Regions from separate parts of the Streptomyces sp. NPDC024017 genome, predicted to be linked through region 4. Evidence: riboswitches for the same ligand, from Rfam matches in the RefSeq annotation. Region 4 holds a riboswitch; each other region holds the start of a gene.
The links. A riboswitch is a leader RNA that binds a small molecule or an ion and turns the genes downstream of it on or off. The one in region 4 is predicted to bind cyclic di-AMP.
Positions count from the first base shown of each region.

Region 1: linked by a shared signal. The riboswitch ahead of AB0G20_RS13555 (LysM peptidoglycan-binding domain-containing M23 family metallopeptidase) and the one ahead of AB0G20_RS19145 (transglycosylase family protein) in region 4 are both predicted to bind cyclic di-AMP.
Region 2: linked by a shared signal. The riboswitch ahead of AB0G20_RS04800 (M23 family metallopeptidase) and the one ahead of AB0G20_RS19145 (transglycosylase family protein) in region 4 are both predicted to bind cyclic di-AMP.
Region 3: linked by a shared signal. The riboswitch ahead of AB0G20_RS31570 (C40 family peptidase) and the one ahead of AB0G20_RS19145 (transglycosylase family protein) in region 4 are both predicted to bind cyclic di-AMP.

Region 1 covers NZ_JBEZYZ010000004.1:487,629-493,418, forward strand. The annotation lists gene AB0G20_RS13535 (XRE family transcriptional regulator) at 1-228, shown strand, start outside; gene AB0G20_RS13540 (DUF6126 family protein) at 225-344, shown strand; gene AB0G20_RS13545 (tyrosine-protein phosphatase) at 359-1,156, opposite strand; gene AB0G20_RS13550 (alpha-galactosidase) at 1,336-3,411, shown strand; cyclic di-AMP (ydaO/yuaA leader) riboswitch at 3,720-3,881, shown strand; gene AB0G20_RS13555 (LysM peptidoglycan-binding domain-containing M23 family metallopeptidase) at 3,886-4,812, shown strand; gene AB0G20_RS13560 (DUF6250 domain-containing protein) at 4,982-5,698, shown strand.
Region 2 covers NZ_JBEZYZ010000002.1:22,143-27,932, reverse strand. The annotation lists gene AB0G20_RS04835 (ATP-binding protein) at 1-157, shown strand, start outside; gene AB0G20_RS04830 (ATP-binding SpoIIE family protein phosphatase) at 157-1,227, shown strand; gene AB0G20_RS04825 (MarR family winged helix-turn-helix transcriptional regulator) at 1,274-1,774, opposite strand; gene ribA (GTP cyclohydrolase II) at 1,892-2,533, opposite strand; gene AB0G20_RS04815 (MarR family transcriptional regulator) at 2,695-3,210, opposite strand; gene AB0G20_RS04810 (dihydrofolate reductase family protein) at 3,300-4,436, shown strand; tRNA gene AB0G20_RS04805 (tRNA-Met) at 4,490-4,563, shown strand; cyclic di-AMP (ydaO/yuaA leader) riboswitch at 4,863-5,019, shown strand; gene AB0G20_RS04800 (M23 family metallopeptidase) at 5,031-5,790, shown strand, end outside.
Region 3 covers NZ_JBEZYZ010000013.1:180,788-186,577, forward strand. The annotation lists gene AB0G20_RS31560 (ATP-dependent Clp protease proteolytic subunit) at 61-696, shown strand; gene AB0G20_RS31565 (hypothetical protein) at 704-1,012, shown strand; cyclic di-AMP (ydaO/yuaA leader) riboswitch at 1,349-1,561, shown strand; gene AB0G20_RS31570 (C40 family peptidase) at 1,565-2,038, shown strand; gene AB0G20_RS31575 (DUF6328 family protein) at 2,121-2,750, shown strand; gene AB0G20_RS31580 (ATP-binding protein) at 2,948-3,406, opposite strand; gene AB0G20_RS31585 (helix-turn-helix transcriptional regulator) at 3,619-4,479, shown strand; gene AB0G20_RS31590 (DUF397 domain-containing protein) at 4,489-4,719, shown strand; gene AB0G20_RS31595 (8-amino-7-oxononanoate synthase) at 4,775-5,790, opposite strand, start outside.
Region 4 covers NZ_JBEZYZ010000006.1:442,276-448,065, reverse strand. The annotation lists gene AB0G20_RS19165 (Ppx/GppA phosphatase family protein) at 387-1,328, opposite strand; gene AB0G20_RS19160 (DUF501 domain-containing protein) at 1,325-1,855, opposite strand; gene AB0G20_RS19155 (septum formation initiator family protein) at 1,909-2,385, opposite strand; gene eno (phosphopyruvate hydratase) at 2,502-3,782, opposite strand; gene AB0G20_RS19145 (transglycosylase family protein) at 4,045-4,728, opposite strand; cyclic di-AMP (ydaO/yuaA leader) riboswitch at 4,733-4,899, opposite strand; gene AB0G20_RS19140 (transglycosylase family protein) at 5,128-5,790, opposite strand, start outside.

The DNA.
Region 1 (5,790 bases), on a different contig from region 4:
CACCCCGGCGAGGAGTGGCTCCATGTGCTGCGCGGCCGGCTGCGGCTGCGCCTCGGGGACTCCACGCACCGGCTGGCGGCCGGCGACAGTGCCCACTTCGACTCGCTCACCCCGCACCGGATCGCCGCCGAGGACCACGACGGCGTCGAGCTGCTCTTCGTCCACACCCTGTTGCAGAGCCCGACGGCCGCGCTGTGCCTGGGCCCCACCCCTGGAGACGCGTCATGAGCGACATGGAGGAGAAGTTTCCCCGTGCCCTGTGGGTGAGGCTGTTCGTCTACCTCATCGCAGGCCACATCTTCGCCGCGTTCGTCTACCTGCTGTTCGAGGTCGGGGCGAAGTAGGGCCCCCGGGCGCCTCAGTCGAGGAGCCGCTCGCGCAGCCGCTCGCGGGTCTCCGGGGCGAGCTTCAGTCCCTGCTCCAGGTAGGCGTCGACGCCGCCCCAGGTCTCCTCGATGGTGTCGAGGGCCGCCGTCAGGTACTCGGCGCGCGCGTCGAAGAGGGGGCTGAGCAGTTCCATGACCTCGGGGGAGTAGGCCGAGGCGGCGGAACTGCTGCGGTGCACCTTGTAACGGCGGTGCTTGGCGTTCGACTTCAGGTAGTCCTCGACGATCGCCTCCTGCTCGACGCCCACCGCGAGCAGCGTGACCGCGACGGACAGACCCGCGCGGTCCTTGCCCGCCGCGCAGTGCATCAGCGCCGGGACGCTGTCCTGCGCGAGCGCGTGCAGCACCCGGGAGTGCTCGTCGGTGCGGTGCTTGATGATCGTGCGGTAGGAGGCGATCATGCGGCCCGCCCCCTTGCCGTCCGCGAGGATCTCGCGCAGCTGGTCCAGGTCGCCGTCGCGGACCATCTTCCAGAACTCGGCGCCGTCGGCGGGGTCGCTCAGCGGCAGGTTCACATTGCGCACGCCGGGCAGCTCGACGTCCGGACCCTCGAGCTTCTGGTCGGCCGCGTTGCGGAAGTCGAAGATCGTGTGCAGGCCCAGTGTGGTCAGGAAGGCGGCGTCCTCCCCGGTCGCGTGAGCGAGGTGGCCGCTGCGGAACAGCACTCCCTGGCGCACCCGCCGTCCGTCCACGGTCGGAAGTCCGCCCACATCACGGAAGTTGCGCACTCCGGCCAGCTCGGGCTCGGTCGACGGGACCTGCTGTGTCACGAGGGCTCCTCCCCTTCGGCGCCGCCGCCGCGGCTCGTCGGCGGGCACCACTCGACGATACGACATGCCTGCCTGGGGCAATGAGTTGTCCACAGGCGTTGCCCAGAGCCCCCACAGCCCTTGATGATGTTGCCGTCTGGTCGCACCTGATCGGGCTTGTTCGAACCTGTGAGGGCATGATGGTGGAGATCTCCGAAGACGGTCGTACGTGGGTGCTCTCCGGGCCGGCCGGCAGCTACGCCGTCCATGTCACCGACCGGGACGAGCTGCTGCACCTGCACTGGGGCCCCCGGATCGGCCTCGCCGACGCCGAGGCCCTCGCCGTCCGGCCGCTGCCGGACTACTGGCCCTTCGAGGCCCCGCTCGACGGGCGCGAGGAGTACCCGGTCGAGGGCGGCCCCCGTTTCGTCCGCCCCGCCCTGTCCGTGCGCACGCCCGAGCGGCGCGGCACCGAGTGGGTCTTCGAGGGGCACGACACCGAGAACGGCGAGCTGCGGCTCCGGTTCCGGGACGGCGACCTCGCCGTCACGCTGCACTACCGGGTGCGGTCCTCGACGGATGTCGTCGAGCGCTGGGTGACCCTGGACAACCGGGGGCCGGCCGTCGAACTGCTGCGCGCCGACTCCGCCACCTGGACCCTGCCCGACCGCGACACCTGGCGGCTGTCCCAGCTGCACGGTCGCTGGGGCGCCGAGTCGCGGCTGACGCGCTCCGCCCTCACCCACGGCGAGAAGGTCATCGGCAGCCGCCGCGGCCACACCTCCCACCAGCACCTGCCGTGGGTCGCCCTCGACACCGACGCCACCGAGGAGCGCGGCGAGGTCTACAGCTGCGCGCTGGGCTGGTCCGGGTCCTGGCGCGTCGCCGTGGCCCAGCTCCCGGACGCGCGCGTGCAGATCACCGGCGGAGCCGGCTACGACGACTCGGGCCTGCTGATGCTGGGCACGGGGGAGTCGTACACGACCCCCGTCTTCGCCGGGCTCTGGAGCGACGGCGGCTTCGGCGGGGCGAGCCGTGCCTGGCACGCGTACCAGCGGGCGTACGTGATCCCGGACGCCGGCCGGGACCGGCCGGTGCTGTTCAACTCCTGGGAAGCCACCGAGTTCGACATCTCCGAGGAGCAGCAGCGGGCGCTCGCCGAGCGGGCCGCCGCCATGGGCGTGGAGCTGTTCGTGGTCGACGACGGCTGGTTCGGGGCGCGCACCAGCGACCGGGCCGGGCTCGGCGACTGGACCCCGAATCCCGACCGCTTCCCGGGCGGGCTGAAGCCGCTCGCCGACCACGTGCACGGCCTCGGCATGCAGTTCGGGATCTGGGTCGAGCCCGAGATGGTCAACCCGGACAGCGACCTGTACCGCGCGCACCCGGACTGGGTGCAGTACCAACCGGGACGAAAGAGGACGGAGTTCCGCAATCAGCTCGTACTGAACCTGGCCCGCGAAGACGTCCGGGAGTACCTGTGGGAGCAGCTCGACGCGCTCCTCTCCCGTGCTCCGATCGACTACGTCAAGTGGGACTTCAACCGCTGCTTCACCGACGCCGGCTGGCCGGACGACCCTTACCCGCAGCGGCTGTGGATCGACCACGTGCACGGCTTGTACGCCCTGCTGGACCGGCTGCGGGCCGCCCACCCGGGCGTCGCCTTCGAGTCCTGCTCGGGCGGTGGCGGGCGGATCGACCTCAGCGTGCTGAGCCGCACGGACCAGGTGTGGACCTCCGACAACACCGACCCGCTCGACCGGCTCGCCATCCAGCACGGCTTCAGCCAGATCCATCCGGCCCGGGTCATGGCCGCCTGGGTCACCGACAGCCCGAACGCCATGCTCAACCGGCGGGCCAGCTCCCTGCGGTTCCGCTTCGTCAGTGCCATGGCCGGCGTGCTGGGCGTCGGCGGCGACCTCACGAAGTGGACGAGCGAGGAGCTCGCCGAGGCGCGGGAGTGGGTGGGGCTCTACAAGGAGATCCGGCCGGTGGTGCAGCGCGGTGATCTGTACCGGCTGCGTCCCCCGGAGGGCGGACTGAGCGCCGTGCAGTACGCCCTCGGCGACGAGACCGTCGTCCTCGCCTGGCTCCAGGCGCAGCGCTACGGCGAGGCCGTGCCGGCGCTCCGGCTGCGCGGCCTCGACCCGGCGGCATCGTACGAATGCCTCGAAACGGGCGAAGTTCACCGAGGGGCCGTACTGCTCCATCACGGACTGCGGGTCGGCCTGTGCGGGGATCTGGACGCCACGGTCGTCCGCCTTAAGCGGAAGTAGCCCTTCTGTCCGAATAGGGCGCTTAAGTCGTTAAGGGGTAACGTGCCCCGATCGTAAAGGAGATGAGGTCGGGGTGCGTGACCATCGTCATATTCGTGACGATGTGTTGTTGCCATGTTCACGTAATTCTGGCGTTATTCAGGGATATTGAGGAAAGCGGGAGATCCGTAATCCACGCTCGGTGACGTCACATGTGCCGACGCGTCAAGAAAAACACCGTCATGGGCAACCGCAAGCTTGTCCTATTGCGTCGTGGTCGCTTACGTTCCACACCAATCCGGACGGACGCCTAATCCTGCCGCCGCCCGGAGCCCCACACACTGACCCGACGTACGGCAGGAGCGGGGGACCCACAGGTAAGACGCCTGTTCCGGTTCCCGGAACGGCTTGGGGTTAAGCCGCGCCCTGGCGCGGCCGGGCATCTCCAGCTCGCACCCGACAGCTCACCTCGCAGGCGACGGAGAGGAATTCGCCATGCCCGCGAAGGGTAAGCACCGCCGCCCCAAGACTCAGCGTTTCACCCGCTCCATCGCCGTCGCCGGAACCGGCGGGGCCGCCCTCGCCCTGCCGCTCATGGGGGCCGCCGGCGCCCACGCCGCCACCCCGCAGTCGGCTCCTGAAAAGGCCGTCCAGTCCGCTCCGGCCGCCGAGAAGAAGGCTGCCGAAAAGGCCAATGGTGCCCGCACGTACACCGTGAAGGCCGGCGACTACCTCGCGAAGATCGCCGACGACCAGAACGTCAGCGGCGGCTGGAAGAAGCTCTACGCGGACAACCGCGACGCCGTCGGCTCCGACCCGTCGCTGATTCACCCGGGCCTGAAGCTGTCGATCGGCAAGAAGGCGGCGAGCGCGCCGAAGCCCGCGGCCCCGTCCGCGCCGAAGTCGTCGGCCTCCAAGTCGTCCGCCGCCGAGTCGGCCCCGAAGGCGGAGACCGCCGCGAAGCCGGCCGCCGCCAAGCCCGCCGCCAAGCCCGCCGCCGAGAGCAACTCCAGCGGCTACGCCCTCCCGGTGGACGGTGCCACCGTCGGCACGCCGTACCGCATGTCCGGCAGCATGTGGTCCAGCGGTTACCACACCGGTGTCGACTTCGTCGTCCCGACCGGCACCTCCCTCAAGGCCGTCGGCGCGGGCACGGTCGTCTCCGCCGGCTGGGGCGGCGCCTACGGCAACCAGGTCGTCATCAAGCTGAACGACGGCCACTACGCCCAGTACGCCCACCTGTCCCAGCTCTCCGTCTCGGCCGGCCAGACCGTGACCGCCGGGCAGCAGGTCGGCCTGTCGGGCGCGACCGGCAACGTGACCGGACCGCACCTGCACTTCGAGATCCGCACCACGCCGGACTACGGCTCCGACGTGGACCCGGTCGCCTTCCTGCGCTCGCACGGCGTCTCCGTCGGCTGACCGACCGCACGACCACCTGCCTGACACGCGACCGAAGGCCGGACCCCGATCCCCGGGTCCGGCCTTCGGTGTGTCCGCCTCGAACGCCTCAAGGGATCGACAGGGGGCGGCAGTTGCGACACAGTGATCGCATCGTGAGTGCAAGCGCTTTCTGAAGGAGCTGTGCCCCGTGCCGACCACCCGCAGAACGTTCGCAGCCCTGGCAGCCGGAGCCGCTCTGGCGACCATCGCCCCGCCCGGGAGCGCGAGTGCCGCCCCCGGGCGCCGACGCCTCATCGCTCACGACGACTTCTGCCACGGCCTCGGCCAATGGGTCGCCGAACTCCAGGACGGCGGCACGGTCACCGCCTCGCGCGGCGTCCTGGAGATCGACGTACCGAGCGGGGCGACCGTCTGGTTCACACGGCGTCTCGACGGCCCGTACGTCCTCGAGTACACCGCCACGCCGGTGTCCGAGGGAGGGGTCAACGACCGGGTCTCGGACCTCAACAACTTCTGGAACGCGACCGACGTCCGCTCCCCGGGCGACCTCTTCGCGACTCCGCGCGGCGGCGCCCTCGACGAGTACGACCACCTCACGACGTACTACGCGGGCTACGGCGCCAACTACAACACCACGACCCGGCTGCGCCGCTACGTCGGCGAGCCCGGCGTCCGTCCCCTGGTCTTCGACTACACCGAACCGCTGCTGGTCCCGGGTGAGCCGAACCGGGTGCGGATCGTCTCCGACGGCTCCACGGTCCAGTGGTGGAACAACGGGCGGCCGGTCTTCGACTACACCGACCCGCAGCCGTACACGAGCGGGCACTTCGCCTTCCGGACCGTGTGGAGCCATTTCCGGATCAGTGGATTCCGAGTCTGGCGACTGACCCCGGAACGTCCCTGACGGGCGATGTATTCCGGAGTTGGCGAACAGTTTAGGAGTGGCTTATCTCACCGTCCGTCAACCCTTTCCTACGGTCGCGTAGGTCACATTCG
Region 2 (5,790 bases), on a different contig from region 4:
CGACGGCTACACCAGCGGCGGCGGGCTCGGGCTCGGGCTGAGCGGGGCCAAGCGGCTGGTGCAGGGGTTCGAGGTGGACAGCCGGCCCGGTGAGGGGACCACCGTCACCGTCACCGCCTGGGCCACCGTCGTGCCGCCCTCCCGGACGGTGCCGTGATGAGCAGGGTCTGGGACGTGCCGGTGGACGACTCGACCCGGGTGCGGGACGTGCGGGTGGCGGCCGAGCAGGCCAGCGCCTGCGCCGGCCTGCCCTCCAACCGCACCGCGACCGCCGCGCTGGTGGCGACGGAGCTGGCGACCAATCTGCTGCGGCACGCGGAGGGCGGGCGCGTGCTGATCAATCTCGTCGAGCGTGCGCACGACGACGGCCGTCGGGCGGCCGTGCAGCTGGTCTCGCTCGACCACGGCCCCGGCATCCCGGACGTCGCGGCGGCGATGCGCGACGGCTACACCACGACCGTCGCCGCCTCGCTCGGTGCCGGGCTCGGCACGTGCCGGCGCATAGCGAACGACTTCGATCTGCACAGCGCCCCCGGCCGGGGCACCGTCGTGATGGCCCGGATCGGCCACGAGCCCGCAGTCCGGAACCAGGGGCCGCCCGCACCGGGTCCGCGCGCCGGGGGTGTCAATGTCCCCCTCGGCCGGGCCGAGTACTCCGGGGACGCCTGGGGCCGGGTGCGCGACGGCGACCGTCTGACCCTGCTGCTCGCCGACGGGCTCGGTCACGGAGCGAAGGCCGCCGAGGCCTCCACCGCGGCGGTGAATGAGCTGCGCGGCCTGGCGAAGCTGCCGCCCGCCGAGATCCTGCGGCGTCTGGGCCGGGCCCTGCGCCCCACCCGGGGCGCGGCCGTCTCCGTGGCCCAACTCGATCTCGAAGCCGGGCAGTTGAGCTTCGCCGGGATCGGCAACGTGGGCGCCCGGCTGCGGACCGACGGCGCGTGGAAGCCGCTGCTGTCCCAGCCCGGCATCGTGGGCGCGCAGGCCCCGGCTTCCGTGCCCGTGCAGCGGGTCGCCTGGCACGCGGACAGCCTGCTGGTGCTGCACAGCGACGGCCTGCCCAGCCGCTGGACGCCGCCCGACGACGGCGTACTGCCCGGCTGCGATCCGGCGGTGGCGGCCGCCGTGGTGCTCCGGGACGCGGGCAGCGCGGCCCGGCCGGCGAGGGACGACACGTGCGTGGCAGTCCTGACCGCCGGCGGCGTGAGCCGCCACGGCTCGGGGGCCTGACGGTCGGCTGGTCGCCCCGTGCGTGCGGCCGATCAACCGTAGGGAATCACGGCCCGGGCTCACCGGGGCCGGGCGTCGTGTCCTGGGCTGCCAGGAACCCCCTCAACCCCCTGCTCAGTGCCGCCCGTTCGGCCGGTTGCATGGCCGCCAGGGCCGTGGCCAAGGCCTGGGCGCGGCGGGCGGCGACGTCGGCCAGGACGTGCTGTCCGTGTGTCGTGAGCCACAGTTGCACCTCGCGGCGGGTGCCGGGATGCGGGGCCCGTTCCAGCAGGCCGGCCGCCGCCAGGCGGTCGCAGAGGCGGCTGGCCGTGGGGAGACCGATGTCCAGGCCGTCCGCCAGAGCCGTCAGGTTCAGGCCGGGCGCCGCCTGCACGGTGCGCAGCGCCCGCAACTGGTGCAGGGACAGGCGCAGGGACGCCTCCTGGGCGGCGACCGACCACAGCGCCGTCAGACTCTCCACGGCATCGGCGATCTGCGATGCGACGGCCTCCGGGTCATCGCCCGGTCCCCTCGCCCGGTGGTTGCCGGGGCCGCCGAGATCGGTCACGAAACGGTCACTTCCATAAGGCTCCGGGTACTGATGAGGTCGCCCTCTTTCAAAGGCTGTACCCGATGAACCGAGGGGCAAGCAGTCCGGTTCAGTGCCCGGCCGGACCGGGGCGGTTCAGCCCGCGCTGAGCTCCGTCAGCGCGGCGAGCGGCAGCGTGTGCTGCGTCTGGAGGACTTTCGCGCGCAGATAGCGGACGTTGTGGGCGGTGGTGAAGACGCCCGTGGGAATCCGGTCGCGGACGTCGACGCCCAGGGACCGCAACTGGTCCGCCTTGTCGGGGTTGTTGGAGAGCAGGTCCAGTTCGCCGATGCCCAGGGCCCTGAGCATCTGGGCCGCCGCCGTGTAGTCGCGGGCGTCCTCCGGCAGCCCCAGCGCCGCGTTCGCCTCGTACGTGTCGAGCCCCTCGTCCTGGAGGGCGTACGCGTCGAGCTTGTTGTAGAGGCCGATCCCGCGGCCCTCCTGGCGGAGGTACAGGAGCACGCCGCCGCGCTCGGCGATGCGCTCGACGGCCTCGCGCAGCTGCGGGCCGCAGTCGCAGCGGGCCGAGCCGAACACGTCCCCGGTCAGGCACTCGGAGTGCAGCCGCACCAGCGGGACCGGGCCGGGCTCGCCGAGGACCACGGCCACGTGCTCCCGGCCGTCGGCCAGCCCGTGGAAGGTGACGAGCTCGGCGTCGGCCTCGTAGCCGTCGTGGAAGCGCAGCGGGACCCGGACGCGGGAGCGCGGGGTGGCGATGACGGCGGGGGTGTCGGGCATGCGGGGCCTCCGGGTTCCGTTTCCTGTTCGGCTGCACAGCCGTAGTGCTTCAGATTTGAAGCAGATCCACGTCCGGAACCCTAGTCGTGCTTTAAATTTGAAGCAACGAGTGTCGGTGTCTTGTGATGCGCGTCACGTGCACCTCGGGCGTACGCGTCGCGTCACGAACAGGCCGGTGAGGACCTCCGCCGCCACGGCACGTCGTCCGCCGCCGGTCGCGCCCCGTCCTCCTGGAGTCCCTGCGCGATCGCCGCGGAGATCTCCTCCAGCTGCCCCACCTGCTCCTCGCTGAGCCGGTCGAACAGGAAGCTCCGCACGGTCTCGACATGCCCGGGCGCCGCGTGCTCCAGCACGGCGAACCCCTCGTCGGTCAGCGCGGCGATGCTGCCCCGCTTGTCGTACCGGCAGGCCTCGCGCCGCAGCATGCCGTCCTTCTCCAGCCGCGTGACCGCGTACGTCAGCCGGCTGCGCGTGATCTTCAGCCGTTCGGCGAGATCGGTCATGCGCAGCCGCCGTTCCGGGGACTCCGACAGGACGGAGAGGATGGAGTAGTACAGGTGCGGCATGCCGGCGTCCTGCTGGAGCTGCCGGTCGATCGCGTCCTCCAGGAGCAGCGAGGCGGCGATGTAGGCGCGCCAGGCGCGCTGCTCATCGGGGGTGAGCCAGCGAGTCGTCATGCCGCCAGTGTAGGTTTGTTTCAAACTTGAACCAAGCCCGCCTTGGTGACCCGTCCAGTCCCGCCGTCCCGACCAGCCGCGGAGCGTCGATGCCTCACCCGTACGTCCTGCTGTCCGCCGCCGTCTCCCTCGACGGCTACCTGGACGACACCGGACCCGACCGCCTGCTCCTGTCGAGCCCGGCCGACTTCGACCGGGTCGACGAGGTCCGGGCCTCCGTCGACGCGATCCTGATCGGCGCCGGCACCATCCGCGCCGACAACCCGCGGCTGCTGGTGAACTCGGAGCAGCGCCGGGCCGCCCGCACGGCCGCGGGCCGGCCCGAGTACCCCCTCAAGGTCACCGTCAGCGGCTCCGGAGACCTCGACCCGGACGCCCGCTTCTGGCACACCGGCGGCGAGAAGGTCCTCTACACGACCGACCGGGGCGCCGCACGCGCCCGTGCCCTAGGCCTCGCCACCGACGTCGTCCCGCTCGGCGCCGACCTCGACTGGCGGCGGCTGCTCACGCACCTGCACGACGTCCGCGGCGTACGACGGCTCATGGTCGAGGGCGGCGGCCTGATCCACACCCAGCTCCTCACCCAGGGCCTCGCCGACGAACTCCAGCTGGTCCTCGCCCCGCTCTTCGTGGGCGACGCCCGGGCACCCCGCCTCTTCGGCCCCGGCGGCTACCAGGGCGGCCGGCTCCGGCTGCTGGAGTCGCGGCAGATCGAGGACGTGGTCCTGATGCGCTACGAACCGACCGCCCCGGGCACCGGCCCCCTGCCCGCCGCCGCCGACCACCACTGGCTGGCCCTCGCCTGCGAACTGGCCGACCGCTGCCCGCCGTCGGACACGGCGTTCAGCGTGGGCGCGGTCGTGGTCGCCGCCGACGGCACGGAACTGGCCCGCGGCCACTCCCGCGAGGCCGGCGACCCGGTCGTGCACGCCGAGGAGGCGGCCCTCGCGAAGCTCGACCCGGCCGACCCGCGCCTGCCCGGCGCGACGGTGTACAGCAGCCTGGAGCCGTGCGCCCGCCGCGCCTCACGCCCCGCCCCCTGCGCCCGGCTGATCCTCGACGCGGGCGTACGACGGGTCGTCACGGCCTGGCGCGAGCCGGACACCTTCGTGACGGACGCCGACGGCAGCGGTCTCCTGGCGGCCGCGGGAGTGCAGGTCCTCGTCCTCCCGGAGCACGAGGAACGGGCCAAGGCCCCGAACCGACACCTGCTGCGCCGGGTGTGAGCAGCGGGTGTGCAGAGTGGTCCCGCGGATGGCGTACACTGGAGTCACAACGGCGCGGGGTGGAGCAGCTCGGTAGCTCGCTGGGCTCATAACCCAGAGGTCGCAGGTTCAAATCCTGTCCCCGCTACTGAAGGCCGAGGGCCGGAATCCGAAAGGATTCCGGCCCTCGGTGCATTTCCCGATACCTCTCGCGCGTCCCATTACGGTCGGTGAGCGAACCATCCCGTTCCGCATAACAACTGACGCACCGTCAAAACCCGTCAGTCACTTGTGAAGCGGCCAACTCGCCCGATTTGAGCCAGTCATGGCAGGTAAGTCCGCGCGAAACAGGTTAATGATCAAGTGGAATCGCTGGAATACCCCCCGCGCGTCCATTAACGTTCGATAACGCAGCGCGGTCGTCCCAGCCGTCACAGAAGGCGGCTCCGTGCGCACGCGCCGAATCCCGAAAGGGAACCGGGGAACCACCACTTGGGGTGAATCGGGCGGATACCACCGTGAAAGCACGGTAGGTATACGCGCGTAGGAGACCTTCCTGCTCCGAACCCGTCAGCTAACCCGGTAGGCGAGAAGGAAGGAAAGGAGTACGCCCACGTGGCGTCCAACCGGCCTGCCCCCGCGGCCCCGTACGCGCCGAAGCGCGACAGCGACACCTTCGGCTACGGCGCTCAGCGCACCGACGAGGGGCCGTTCCAGGAGTGGAACCCCACCGAGGAGTCCATCCGTCCCGTCCGCGGCCGGCATCGCGTCACCAAGCAGCGCGGCGGAGGTCTCGCCCGCAGCTCCACCGTCCTCGGCGTCGGCGTCATAGCCGCCGTGGGTGCCGGCGGCATGGCCAGCGCCCAGACCGGCAAGCCCCCGGTGTCCATCTCCGTCCCGGACCTGCCCTCGGTGGGTTCCCTCATCTCGGACGACGACACCCCCGAAGGTTCCGCCACTCCGCTCAGCAGCCTCGGCACCGCCACCGCGGAAACCAAGCAGAGCAGCTCCGGCGCCGGCGCCGGTGAGGCCCTGCGCGCCCGGATCATGGCCCAGGTCGAGCACCAGCAGGACCAGATCGAGACCAAGGCCGCCCAGGACGCCGCGGCCGCCGCCGAGAAGGCCGCGGCGGAAGCCGTCGCCAAGGCGGAGGAGGAAGCCAAGGCCAAGGCCGCCGAGGCCAAGAAGAAGGCCGAGGAGGAGGCCAGGAAGAAGGCCGAGGCCGAGCGGCTCGCCGCCCTCGCCAAGCAGTTCACACTGCCGACCTCCTCGTACACCATCACCTCCAGCTTCGGCCAGGCCGGCGCCTACTGGTCCTCCGGCTACCACACGGGCCTGGACTTCGCCGCCCCCACGGGCACGCCGATCAAGGCCG
Region 3 (5,790 bases), on a different contig from region 4:
ACATTTTTTACAGAGACGGCTGTCGCCGGAGACAGCTCTGCCCGCGAGGAGGGGTTCGCCATGACCCGACCGTCCGCCCGCTACGTGCTGCCCGAGTTCACCGAACGCACGGGGTCCGGGCAACGGACGATGGACCCGTACTCCAAGCTTCTGGAGGAGCGGATCGTCTTCCTCGGGGCTCCCGTGGACGAGACCTCGGCGAACGACGTGATGGCCCAGTTCATGCACCTGGAGCACCAGGCCCCGGAGCGCGACATCTCGCTCTACATCAACTCCCCCGGCGGCACCTTCCACGCCATGACGGCGATCTACGACACGATGCGGTACCTCTCCTGCGACGTGGAGACGATCTGCCTGGGCCAGGCCGGTGCCGCCTCCTCGGTACTGCTGGCGGCGGGCACGCCCGGCAAGCGATTCGCGCTGCCCGACGCCCGCCTGGTGATCCATCAGCCCGCCCTGCCCGAGCCGATCCGGGGGCAGGCCCGCGATCTGGCGATCCAGGCCGACGAGTTGACGCGCATCCGGAGCCGGATGGAGGAGATCCTCGCGCTGCACACGGGCCGCACCCGCGAGCAGGTGAGCGCGGACATCGAGCGGGACAAGATCCTCACCGCCCAGGAGGCGGTGGAGTACGGCCTGGTGGACGGGATCATCCCCAGCCGCAAGGCCACCCTGGCCCCGCCGACCGGACAGTGAGGCCCAGGTGCTCCCGCCCGAACTGCCGCCGCTGCCCGCCCTGACACGCGCCGAGGCGGAACTGATCGACCGTTACCTCGAGGTCGTCGACCTGCTCGGCCGTATCAACCCGGCCCAGGACGGCGACACCTACCGCGGACTGCGTGCCGCCCAGGCCCTGGTCGGCAAGGCGACCGCGCTGCGTGACGCGCTGACCCTGATGCACCAGCGGGGCGAGACGGAACTGCACGCCGGCACGCTGACCCGGGCGCTGCGGGTGCTGGACGGCGAGCGGCGCACGGCCCGGCTCACCCTGCCCCCGGAGTCCGTCAGTTGACGCGCAACCGTCGGTCCGGACTCCCGCCCCGTCGGCGGAGCGTCCGGACCTGAGTTGAAACGGACCAAAAGACGTACCCCTGTTCGGAGTAGGGGGGAGACCAATTTTGGGACCGTTTCAGTTGCGCAACGCGCGTAGCCCGCGGACGGAATGGGGCATTCCGTCGCTGGTCCGGCGCTCCGCGAACCCGTGGACAGTGGCTCGAACGCACACGTGTCCACCCGAACGGGTGAGTGGTGAGTAACAACACAAATCCCCGGTTCCGTTGGGAAATCCGGACAGCCATGAGCCAAGATCCCTGTCTGACGACAAGCCCCCGCCGCTGTGGCGGGGCGATCCGGGCGGACGCCGAGTCCTGCCGCCGCCCGGATGACCGGTCGACAGGAGTGGATCGGCAGGAGTGGAGGACCCAAGCACGACGGGTCGCCGGGACGGTCACGCCATGACCGGACACGAGCAGCCCTTGGGGTGAAGCCGCGTCAGCGGCCGGGCAACTTTGTCAGCCCGAATCCGACAGGTCATCCTTCACAGGCGGCTGACGAAGGGTTGCGCATGACTGCGCTCAATCGTGTCCCGTCGCTCATGGCCCGGGCCGGCACGGCCTCGGCGCTCACCATCGCCGCCGTGGGCGGCTCGATCGTGGCGCCCGGCTTCGCCTCCGAGGCCGCGGCAGCCACACCGGCGACCAAGGCACTCCAGATCGCGGCCTCCAAGAAGGGTTCACCCTACAAGTACGGGGCCACCGGTCCGCACCGGTTCGACTGCTCCGGGCTCACGCTCTACTCGTTCAAGAAGGCCGGCAAGAAGCTCCCCCGCACGGCTGCCCAGCAGTACAACAAGACGCGCCACATCTCCGCCAAGAACCGCAAGGCGGGAGACCTGGTGTTCTTCCACTCGGGCAGCAACGTGTACCACGTCGGTATCTACGCGGGTAAGAACAAGCTCTGGCACTCCCCGAAGAGCGGAGACGTGGTGCGACTGCAGAAGATCTGGACCAAGAGCGTCTGGTACGGGCGCGTGAAGTGACCCGCCCGGCGTGCGGCGGCGTCCCTGACACGCCGCCGCGCGCCGGAGCGTGACATGGGCTCACGTGGATACCCGTGACCCCATGGCCGAGCACCGTCCCTGCACCGCGCGCAACGAGACTCCGCTGCAACGCGCCGACCGCAACTTCGTCGAGCTGCTCCAGGAACTCCGCGTCACCCAAACGGGTGTGCAGATCCTCTTCGCCTTCCTGCTGTCGCTGGCCTTCACGTCGCGTTTCGAGGACCTCGACACGGTCCAGCGCGTCACCTACGTCATCACGCTGCTGCTGGCCGTCCTCGCCGCCGCGCTCTTCACCGCACCGGCCGCGCTGCACCGCTCCCTCTTCCAGCAGGGCGCCAAGCCCCGCATCGTCCAGGTTTCCTCGCGACTGGCCACCACCGGCCTGAGCGTGCTGGTGTTCGCGTTCAGCGGTTCCGTGTTGCTGGTGGTCGACGTGACCACGGGCCGGACCGGTGGTATCGCCGCGGGCGCCGCGACCTTCCTGGTCTGCGTCGGCCTGTGGGGGCTGCTCCCGCGGCTGGTGCGGCGGGCGGGGCTGCGTGGGGAGGCGGACGGCACCGGGGGGACCACCGAGGAGGAGCCGGCCCGGAGCGACGTCAGGATCCCCGCACCGCTGCGGCGTACCGTCAAGCAGCCGTCGGGGCTTCGAGGGACGGCAGCGCACCGGGAGGCGTCGGCACGGCAGCGGTGACGGCCGCGGGCTCCGGCGGGTCGCGAGGCTCGGAGGGGCGTCGTAGCCGTGCGGGCGGCCCGGATGTCGGTCGCGCGGGCCGGGGCGGGCGAGACGGCCCGTCCGGCGGAGGGGTTGGGGAGGTCTCTCGGGCCCTGCTGCGAGGGCGTGGCCCTGTGCCGCGGCAGACGGGGTGGAGCGGCGGACGTGGGTGAGCTCTACGGCTCCTGCTGGACCACCGTCGTCACCGGCTGGACCGGAACGACCCACGGGAGTTCGATCGAGATGGTCTTGCCGCCCTCGCGGGTGGGGCGGATGCGGAGTCTGCCGCCGCATTCCGCGGTCAGCCAGCGGATGATGACCAGCCCTCGGCCGTTGTCCTGCTGGACGGCGGCGGGCAGGCGTCTGGGGAAACGCGGGTGGCTGTCCGTGACACCGATGCGCAGGTGCTCGTCGCGGTCGAGCTCGACGTCCACGGTGAACGTGGGCGACTGGCCGAAGGTGTGCTGGACGGCGTTGGTGGCGAGTTCGGAGATGATGAGCCGGACGGTGTCGGACACTTCCGTGTCCGCCGGCAGGCCCCACTCCGCCAGCGTGCCCACCACGTAGGCACGCGCTGCGGAGACCGAGGCGGGATCGCTCGGCAGAGTGACGGATGCTTCCAGATGGTCTGCCATGGCGACGTCGTCCCTTTCCCACGGGGCCGCAGCCCGACACGGAGCGGAGGGTTCGAGTACGGTCCCGGACTGGTGCTTCGTCGCCAGACTGCCACCAGAACACCCCTGAAGGACGGCGATCCACCAAGATATGCATATATCTGTCGCTCAAAGCGGTGAACTCTGCGACGCGAGACCGTATTTGGGTGGCTCGGAAGGAGTAAGGAGGAGCCATGCAGCACGGTCCCGCGGTGCGCCGGCGGAAACTGGGCGCCGAACTGCGTGCGCTGCGCACCTCGGCGGGGCTCACGAGCGGTGAGGCGGCCCGGCTGGTGGGCTGGCACCAGTCCAAGGTCAGCCGGATCGAGACGGGCACGAGCGGGGTGAAACCCGCCGATGTGCGGTTACTTCTCGACGGCTACGGTGTAGCAGACTCCGAACTTCGCGACCTCCTCATGATGTTGGCCGGATCCGACGACAGCGGCGGCCGGCACCACTGGTGGCACGCCTACCGCGGGGTACTGCCGCCTACCTACCGGGACTTCATCAGCCTGGAGTCGCAGGCCGGCGCGATGCGCACGCTGGAGACCACCGTCGTCCCGGGGCTGCTCCAGACGCCCGAGTACGCGCGTGCGGTGACGAGGGCCGCGGTGGAGGGACTCCCGGAAGACCGTCTCGACACGCTGGTCGAGGTGCGGCTGGCCCGGCAGGACGTGCTGCGCGCGGATCCCCCGCTGGAACTCAGTGCCGTCCTGGACGAGGCGGTGCTGCGCCGGGAGGTGGGCGGGCCCGGGGTGATGGCCCGCCAGCTGGAACGGCTGGTCGAGGCGGCCCGGCTGCCCCAAGTGCGCCTTCAGGTGCTGCCGTTCGCCGCCGGGGCGCACATCGGTGTCACCGGCCCTTTCGTTATCTTCTCATTTTCGAGCACTTCTGATCTGGATGTGGTTGTTCTCGACCACTTGACGAGTAGCCTCTACCTCGAACGGAAAGAAGACCTCCAGGCCTACACGGAGGCCTTCAACGCCCTTCAGATCCACGCCCTTTCGCCCGAGGACTCGTTGGATTTCATCGCCGGGACAGCCGCCGGCGCGTAAGGAGGCACCATGCGTGCACTGCCTCGTCACGTCCCCTCAAGCATCGAACTGCACGGTGTGCGGTGGTTGCGCAGCAGCTACAGCACCGGCGCGAACAACTGCGTCGAGACCGCGTGTCCGGAAGCCCCGCCCTGGGCCGGACTGCTCGCCGTGCGCGACTCCAAGGACCCGGCCGGACCCGCGCTGCTCTTCTCTCCGGGGAGCTGGGCTGCGTTCGCGGCCGGGGTGGTCCGTATGTGACCGAGTTTGATCAGACAGACCGTCATCGTGCGACGCACGGCCGTGTCACGCCGACTCACGGCCGCGTCTCGCCGATCAGCCGTACAGCGCGTTCGATCTGCTGACCGGTCAGGTCCGCGCGGGCGGTCAGCCTGAGCCGTGAGATGCCGTCCGGCACGGAAGGGGGCCGCAAGCAGCCCACGGCCAGGCCCGCCGCGCGGCACTCCGCCGCCCAGCGCACCGCGTCCTCGGGTGAGGGCGCCCGCACCGAGACCACCGCGGCGTCCGGACGTACCGCTTCCAGACCCGCGGCGGTCAGGCGTGCGTACAGTTCGCCCGCCACCGCACGGGCCCGTGCCGCCCGTTCCGGCTCGCGGCGCAGCAGCCGCAGGGCCGACAGGGCCGCCCCCGCCGCGGCGGGGGCGAGTCCGGTGTCGAAGATGAAGGTGCGGGCCGCGTTGACCAGGTGGTCGACGACCCGGGCGGGGCCGAGGACGGCTCCGCCCTGGCTGCCGAGCGACTTGGAGAGCGTGACCGTCGCGACGACGTCGTCGGCACCCGCGAGCCCCACGGCGTGCGGGGCGCCGCGGCCGCCGTCGCCGAGGACGCCCAGCCCGTGGGCGTCGTCGACGACCAGTCCGGCGCCGTGCTCCCGGCAGGCCTCGGCCAGCGCGGTGAGCGGGGCCGCGTCGCCGTCGACCGAGAAGACCGTGTCGGACACGGTGATCGCCGTGCCCTCGTGGGTGGCCAGCGCCTTGCGCACGGCGTCCGGCTCGGCGTGCGCCACGACCTGGGTGGTGCCGCGGGCCAGCCGGCAGCCGTCGATGAGCGAGGCGTGGTTGCCCGCGTCGGAGACGATCAGGGAGCCGTGCGGGGCCAGCGCGGTGACCGCGGCGAGGTTGGCGGCGTAGCCGGAGGAGAAGACGAGGGCTGCCTCGAAACCGCAGAAATCGGCCAGTTCGCGCTCGAGTTCGGCGTGCAGTTCGGTGGTGCCGGTGACGAGCCGGGAGCCCGTCGAGCCGCCGCCCCAGGTCCGCGCGGCCCGGGCCGCGCCCTCGGTGACCTCGGGATGGCGGGCCAGCCCGAGGTAGT
Region 4 (5,790 bases):
TCGTGCGCCCCTTCACAAGCTCGGGTGGGGTGTGTGCTATCCTCCGCGGCTCGCGTGATCCACGTCATGGTGACAACCGGGCTCCTTTGTGCACCCCGGAGCGTTGTCAATGCCGCGTGAGCTGCCTCTCTGTGTCCGAAGGGCCTCCGTGAGGCCCTCCTCGAGCGCCGCTCCGAGCGCCTTCCCGGACACCTCCATACCATGCTTCTGAACATGTTCAAGGGCCTGTTCAGCCCCCGGACGGGTCAACGGGACCCCTCTCATCGCCCGGGAGGGCCGAATTCCTTGTGAAGAACTTCACGAACTTTTCCGACGGGCTGTCGCCGGGGGTTCGTCCGAGCCTCCCGGACGCGCTCATTCGTGATCCATGCCTGCTCAGAAGCGGGCTAGGCGACCGACCACGCGATGCCGTCGAGGATGTCGTGCTCGCTCACGACGACCTCCTGCACTCCGATCCGCTCCATGATCGACAGGAGTACCAGGGCGCCCGCCCCGATCACGTCGACCCGGCCCGGGTGCATGGAGGGCACGGCCGCGCGCTCGGCGTGGGTGGAGCGAAGCAGCCACTCGGTGATCTCGCGGACCCGGTCGTGGGAGACGCGGGAGTGGTGGATGGCCTCGGAGTCGTACTCGGGCATCTCCTGCGCGATCGCCGACACGGTCGTCACGGAGCCGGCCAGGCCGACCAGCGTGCGCGCCTCGCGCAGCGGAACGGTCTGCTCGGCGAGGTCGAGCGCGGCCTCGGTGTCGGCCCGCATCGCCGCGATCTGCTCCTCGGACGGCGGGTCGCTCACCACCCCGTCCCGGGCCAGGTGCCGCTCGGTCATGCGGACGCAGCCGATGTCCACCGAGCGGGCCGCCCGGACGCGGTCGTCGCCCACGACGAACTCGGTCGAGCCGCCGCCGATGTCCACCACCAGGTAGGGCTTCGGGAGGTGGTCGCCGCCGGCGAGTTCCTTGGTGGCGCCGGTGAAGGAGAACTCGGCCTCCTGGTCCCCGGTGATCACCTCGGGCTCGACGCCCAGGATGTCCAGCACACCGCGCACGAACTCGTCCCGGTTCTCGGCGTCCCGGGAGGCGGACGTCGCCACGAACCGCAGCCGCTCCGCCCCGTGCTCCTTGATGATCCCGGCGTACTCGCGGCACGCCGCGAAGGTCCGCTGCAGCGCCTCGGGGGCGAGCCGGCCGGTGCGGTCGACACCCTGCCCGAGCCGCACGATCGTCATGCGGCGGTCCAGGTCGACGAGCTCACCGGTGGCAGGGTCCGCGTCGGCGACCAGGAGCCGGATGGAGTTCGTACCGCAGTCCACGGCGGCGACACGGGTCACTGGGCGTCCTCCTCGACGGCCGTCACGCACGGGCCCTTGCGCCACCACTCGGGCAGCATCGCGATCGCCTCGTCCCCGAGCGGGTTCACGCCCGGCCCCGCGGCCAGGGAGTGGGCCACGAGGACGTGCAGGCACTTCACCCGGTCCGGCATGCCGCCCGCGCTCGGGAAGTTCTTCAGCTCCTCGATCTCGTCGCGCCGCCGGATGTAGTCCTCGTGCGCGGCGCGGTACGCCGCCGCCAGCTCCGGGTCCGAGTCCAGCCGCTCGGTCATCTCCTTCATCACGCCGTTGGCCTCCAGCGTGCCGATGGCCGAGTTCGCCTTGGGGCACGTCAGGTAGTACAGCGTGGGGAACGGCGTGCCGTCCGGCAGCCGCGGGGCCGTCTCGACGACGTCCGGCTGTCCGCACGGGCAGCGGTGCGCGATCGCGCGCAGACCGCGCGGGGGCCGACCGAGCTGCTGCTTGAAGGCCTCGACGTCGGCGTCGCTGGGCTCGGTGCGCGGGGTGGTCGGCGGGGGCGTTTCCATGACTGTCTTCAGGCTGTCTTTCTCTGGGTTCAGGTCACTGACTGGGGCTCGGGTCACTGGCCGGAGGCGTCGGCCTTGTCGACCCCGTCCCAGACGTTCGAGTACCAGGGGCGGTCGGCCGCCCCCAGGTCGGTGCGCGACTGCTTCGCCGCGCGCGGGTCGACGACGATGAAGCCCGTCTCCCCCGGCATGACGTAGTGCAACCGCTGCCGGATCTGCTGCTCGGCGTACGCGTCGTCCTGCCAGCGCGCCTTCAGGTCGCGCAGCCGTTCGACGCGCTCTCGGGCCTGCTGCTGTTCGCGCTGGAGGTCCTCGATCTCGGCGCGCTGCGAGACGTACTCCCGCATCGGGTAGGCCAGGGCCACGATCAGCGAGCACATCACCAGGGCGAGCAGCGCGGCCCGGCCGGTCAGCCGCGAGCGGCGGGCCTGGCGCTTGGTCTGGGAGCGGTAGACCCGGGCCGCGGTCTGCTCACCGAGCAGCCGGATCCTGGTCGCGGTGGAGAACCGGTCCCGGTCCTTCACGGCCATCTGTCCGCCTCCCGCTCCACGTCATACGCGCGTACGTCCCCGGACACGGTACGGGACCGAGTACGGGGACGTACGTACGACTGGCGCAAGCCTCGACGGGCCGGGGCTTTTGCTGATCAGCCCTTGAAGCGCGGGAAGGCGCTGCGGCCGGCGTAGACCGCGGCGTCGTCGAGGATCTCCTCGATGCGCAGCAGCTGGTTGTACTTGGCGACGCGCTCGGAGCGGGCCGGGGCGCCGGTCTTGATCTGGCCGCAGTTGGTGGCGACGGCCAGGTCGGCGATGGTGACGTCCTCGGTCTCACCGGAGCGGTGCGACATCATGCACTTGAAGCCGTTGCGCTGGGCCAGCTCGACGGCGTCCAGGGTCTCGGTCAGCGAGCCGATCTGGTTGACCTTGACCAGGAGCGCGTTGGCGGCGCCCTCGTCGATGCCGCGGGCCAGGCGCTCGGGGTTGGTGACGAACAGGTCGTCGCCGACGAGCTGGACCTTGTCACCGAGCTTGGCGGTGATGGTCTTCCAGCCCTCCCAGTCGTCCTCGAACAGCGGGTCCTCGATGGAGACGAGCGGGTACGCGTCGACGAGCTCCGCGTAGTACTCGGTCATCTCGGCGGCCGAGCGCTGCTTGCCCTCGAAGGTGTAGACGCCGTCCTTGTAGAACTCGGAGGCGGCGACGTCGAGCGCCAGGGCGATCTGCTCGCCGGGGGTGTAGCCGGCTTCCTTGACGGCCTCGAGGATGAGGTCGAGGGCCTCGCGGTTGGAGCCGAGGTTCGGGGCGAAGCCGCCCTCGTCGCCGAGGCCGGTGGCCAGGCCCTTGCTCTTCAGGACCTTCTTCAGCGTGTGGTAGACCTCGGCGCCCCAGCGCAGGGCCTCGGAGAAGGACTCCGCGCCGATCGGGGCGATCATGAACTCCTGGATGTCCACGTTGGAGTCGGCGTGCGAGCCGCCGTTCAGGATGTTCATCATCGGCACCGGCAGCAGGTGCGCGTTGGGGCCGCCCAGGTAGCGGAACAGCGGCAGGTCGCTGGCCTCGGAGGCGGCGTGGGCGACGGCGAGGGAGACGCCGAGGATGGCGTTGGCGCCGAGGGAGCCCTTGTTGTCGGTGGCGTCCAGGTCGAACATGGCCTGGTCGATCAGACGCTGCTCGGTGGCGTCGTAGCCGACCAGCTCCGGGCCGATCTGCTCGATGACCGCGAGCACGGCCTTCTCCACACCCTTGCCGAGGTAGCGGTTCGAGTCGCCGTCGCGGAGCTCGATGGCCTCGAAGGCGCCCGTGGAGGCGCCGGACGGGACGGCGGCACGACCGGTGCTGCCGTCGTCGAGGCCGACCTCGACCTCGACCGTGGGGTTGCCTCGGGAGTCCAGGATTTCCCGGGCTACGACGACGTCGATGGACGGCACGAGCATCTCCTTCTTGGTGTGACGCGGTGACGCGGGTCGCGTGGACCCGGCGAGGTGCGGGCCCGGTGGCTCGCGACATGAGCCTAACCGGCTCCGGGCGATCGGCCACCGGGTCGCCCACCCCATGGACAGAACCGAGAGTAAATTGTTTCCGAACGGAACAAAGCCCGTTGCCGAAAAAACCCCGCCCCGGTGCGTACGGGGGATGACGCACCGGGGCGGGGAGACCGTGGACCCTGGGCGGGTCCGGGTGGGCCGCTGCTTACTTCAGGTGCAGCTGCTGGCCCGTGTAGATGAGGTTGGCATCGTCGATGATGTCCTTGTTCAGCTGGTAGAGCTTCTCCCAGCCGCCCTTGACCTTCTTGTCCTCGGCGATCGAGCTGAGGGTGTCACCCTTGACGACCTTGTACTCGCCGTCGCCCTTCTCGACCTTCTTGCCGGTCGGGGTGGTGACGGTCTTCTTGGCCGCCGGACGCTCGTCGGAGCGGGAGGCCGGCTGCTGGGTCTCGCGGGACTCGGTGCTCTGCTCGGAGGAGCTGCCGGAGTCGCTCGAGGAGCCGCCGCCGGTGTAGCCGGCGCTCGACAGGCCCTTGCCGCAGACCGGCCAGGCGCCCTTGCCCTGGCTCGCCAGGACCTTCTCGGCGATCTCGATCTGCTGCTCCTTGGTGGCCTGGTCGGCGGTGGAGGCGTACTTGGTGCCGCCGTAACCGGACCAGGTGGAGGCGGAGAACTGCAGACCGCCGTAGTAGCCGTTGCCGGTGTTGATGGACCAGTTGCCGCCGGACTCGCACTGGGCGACGGTGTCCCACTCGGAGGCGGTGGCGGCGGAGGCGTTGCCGGCCGCCATCAGCGGGGCGGCGACGGCGGCACCGGTGACACCGGCGATGGCGATGACCCGAGAGGCCTTGGACGGACGGCGGTGCGTGCCCTTGCCGGAAAACAGCATGGAGAGATCCCCTCACCGACGCCTGCGAGGTGAGCTGTCGGGTTCGGGCCGGTTGAGTTGCCCGGCCGCGTCCCTCCCGGGACACGGCTTCACCCCAAGCCCTTCCGGCACAACTGGCCGGTCGGGCACCTACCTTGGGTCCCCCGCTCCTGCCTACGGCGCTTGACGCGACGACTGTTCCCGTACGGCCGCTGGCAGGATTCGGCGTTGCGGCAGCCGGGGCTCGTGGTGACGAGCGGTCACGACCGTAGACACGCGATCCGCGGAATTTCAAAGACGATCAGGGCTTCTGAGATCTATCTCTCACGGGCCTCAAACGGGACATTCTCCGCGAATCATGACGCGAACTCGTGCGGTTTGGGGGCGACTTCCGCCAACGTTTCCGCACTGCCCGAACAGCTACTCCTCGTCCCCTTCGCCCTCCACCGTGAGCTTCTGACCGGGGTGGATGAGGTTCGGGTCGGTACCGACGGCCTTCTCGTTGCCGTCGTAGAGCGCGTGCCATCCGCCGCTGACCCGAAGGGCGTCGGCGATGGACCAGAGGCTGTCGCCGACGCCCACGATGTAGGCACCTTCGGACGCGTCAGCGGAGGCCTCGTCACCGCGCGAGGAGTGACGGCCCGTGGACTCGTCCGCACGGCCGCTCTCGGGCGTGCCGGTCTCGTCGGCACTGGGACCGCGATGGCGGCCGGAGCCGGCGTCTGTCGGCGCCGAGGAGTCGTCGCTCTGCTGCGAGTTGCCGGACCGGCCGCTCTCGGGGGTGGCCGACGGAGAACCGTCGGACTGCCGGTCCTGCGACGAGTCGGAGGATGCGGACGACTTGCCCGGCTTGGCGGTTTCGTCATCCGACGATGACGACGTGTCAGGCGACGACGAAGACGAGGAAGGACTCGCGGAAGGAGACGAACCCAGCGAGTCGAGCAGACCGGGCGAGTCCTCAGACCCGGATGATTCAGACGAGTCGGACGAATCCGACCCCTTGTCCTGCTGGAGCCCGGAGAGCAGTCCGCAGGTGCGCCACGCGCCGACCCCCTGGTCGGCGAGGATTCTCTCCGCCACGGC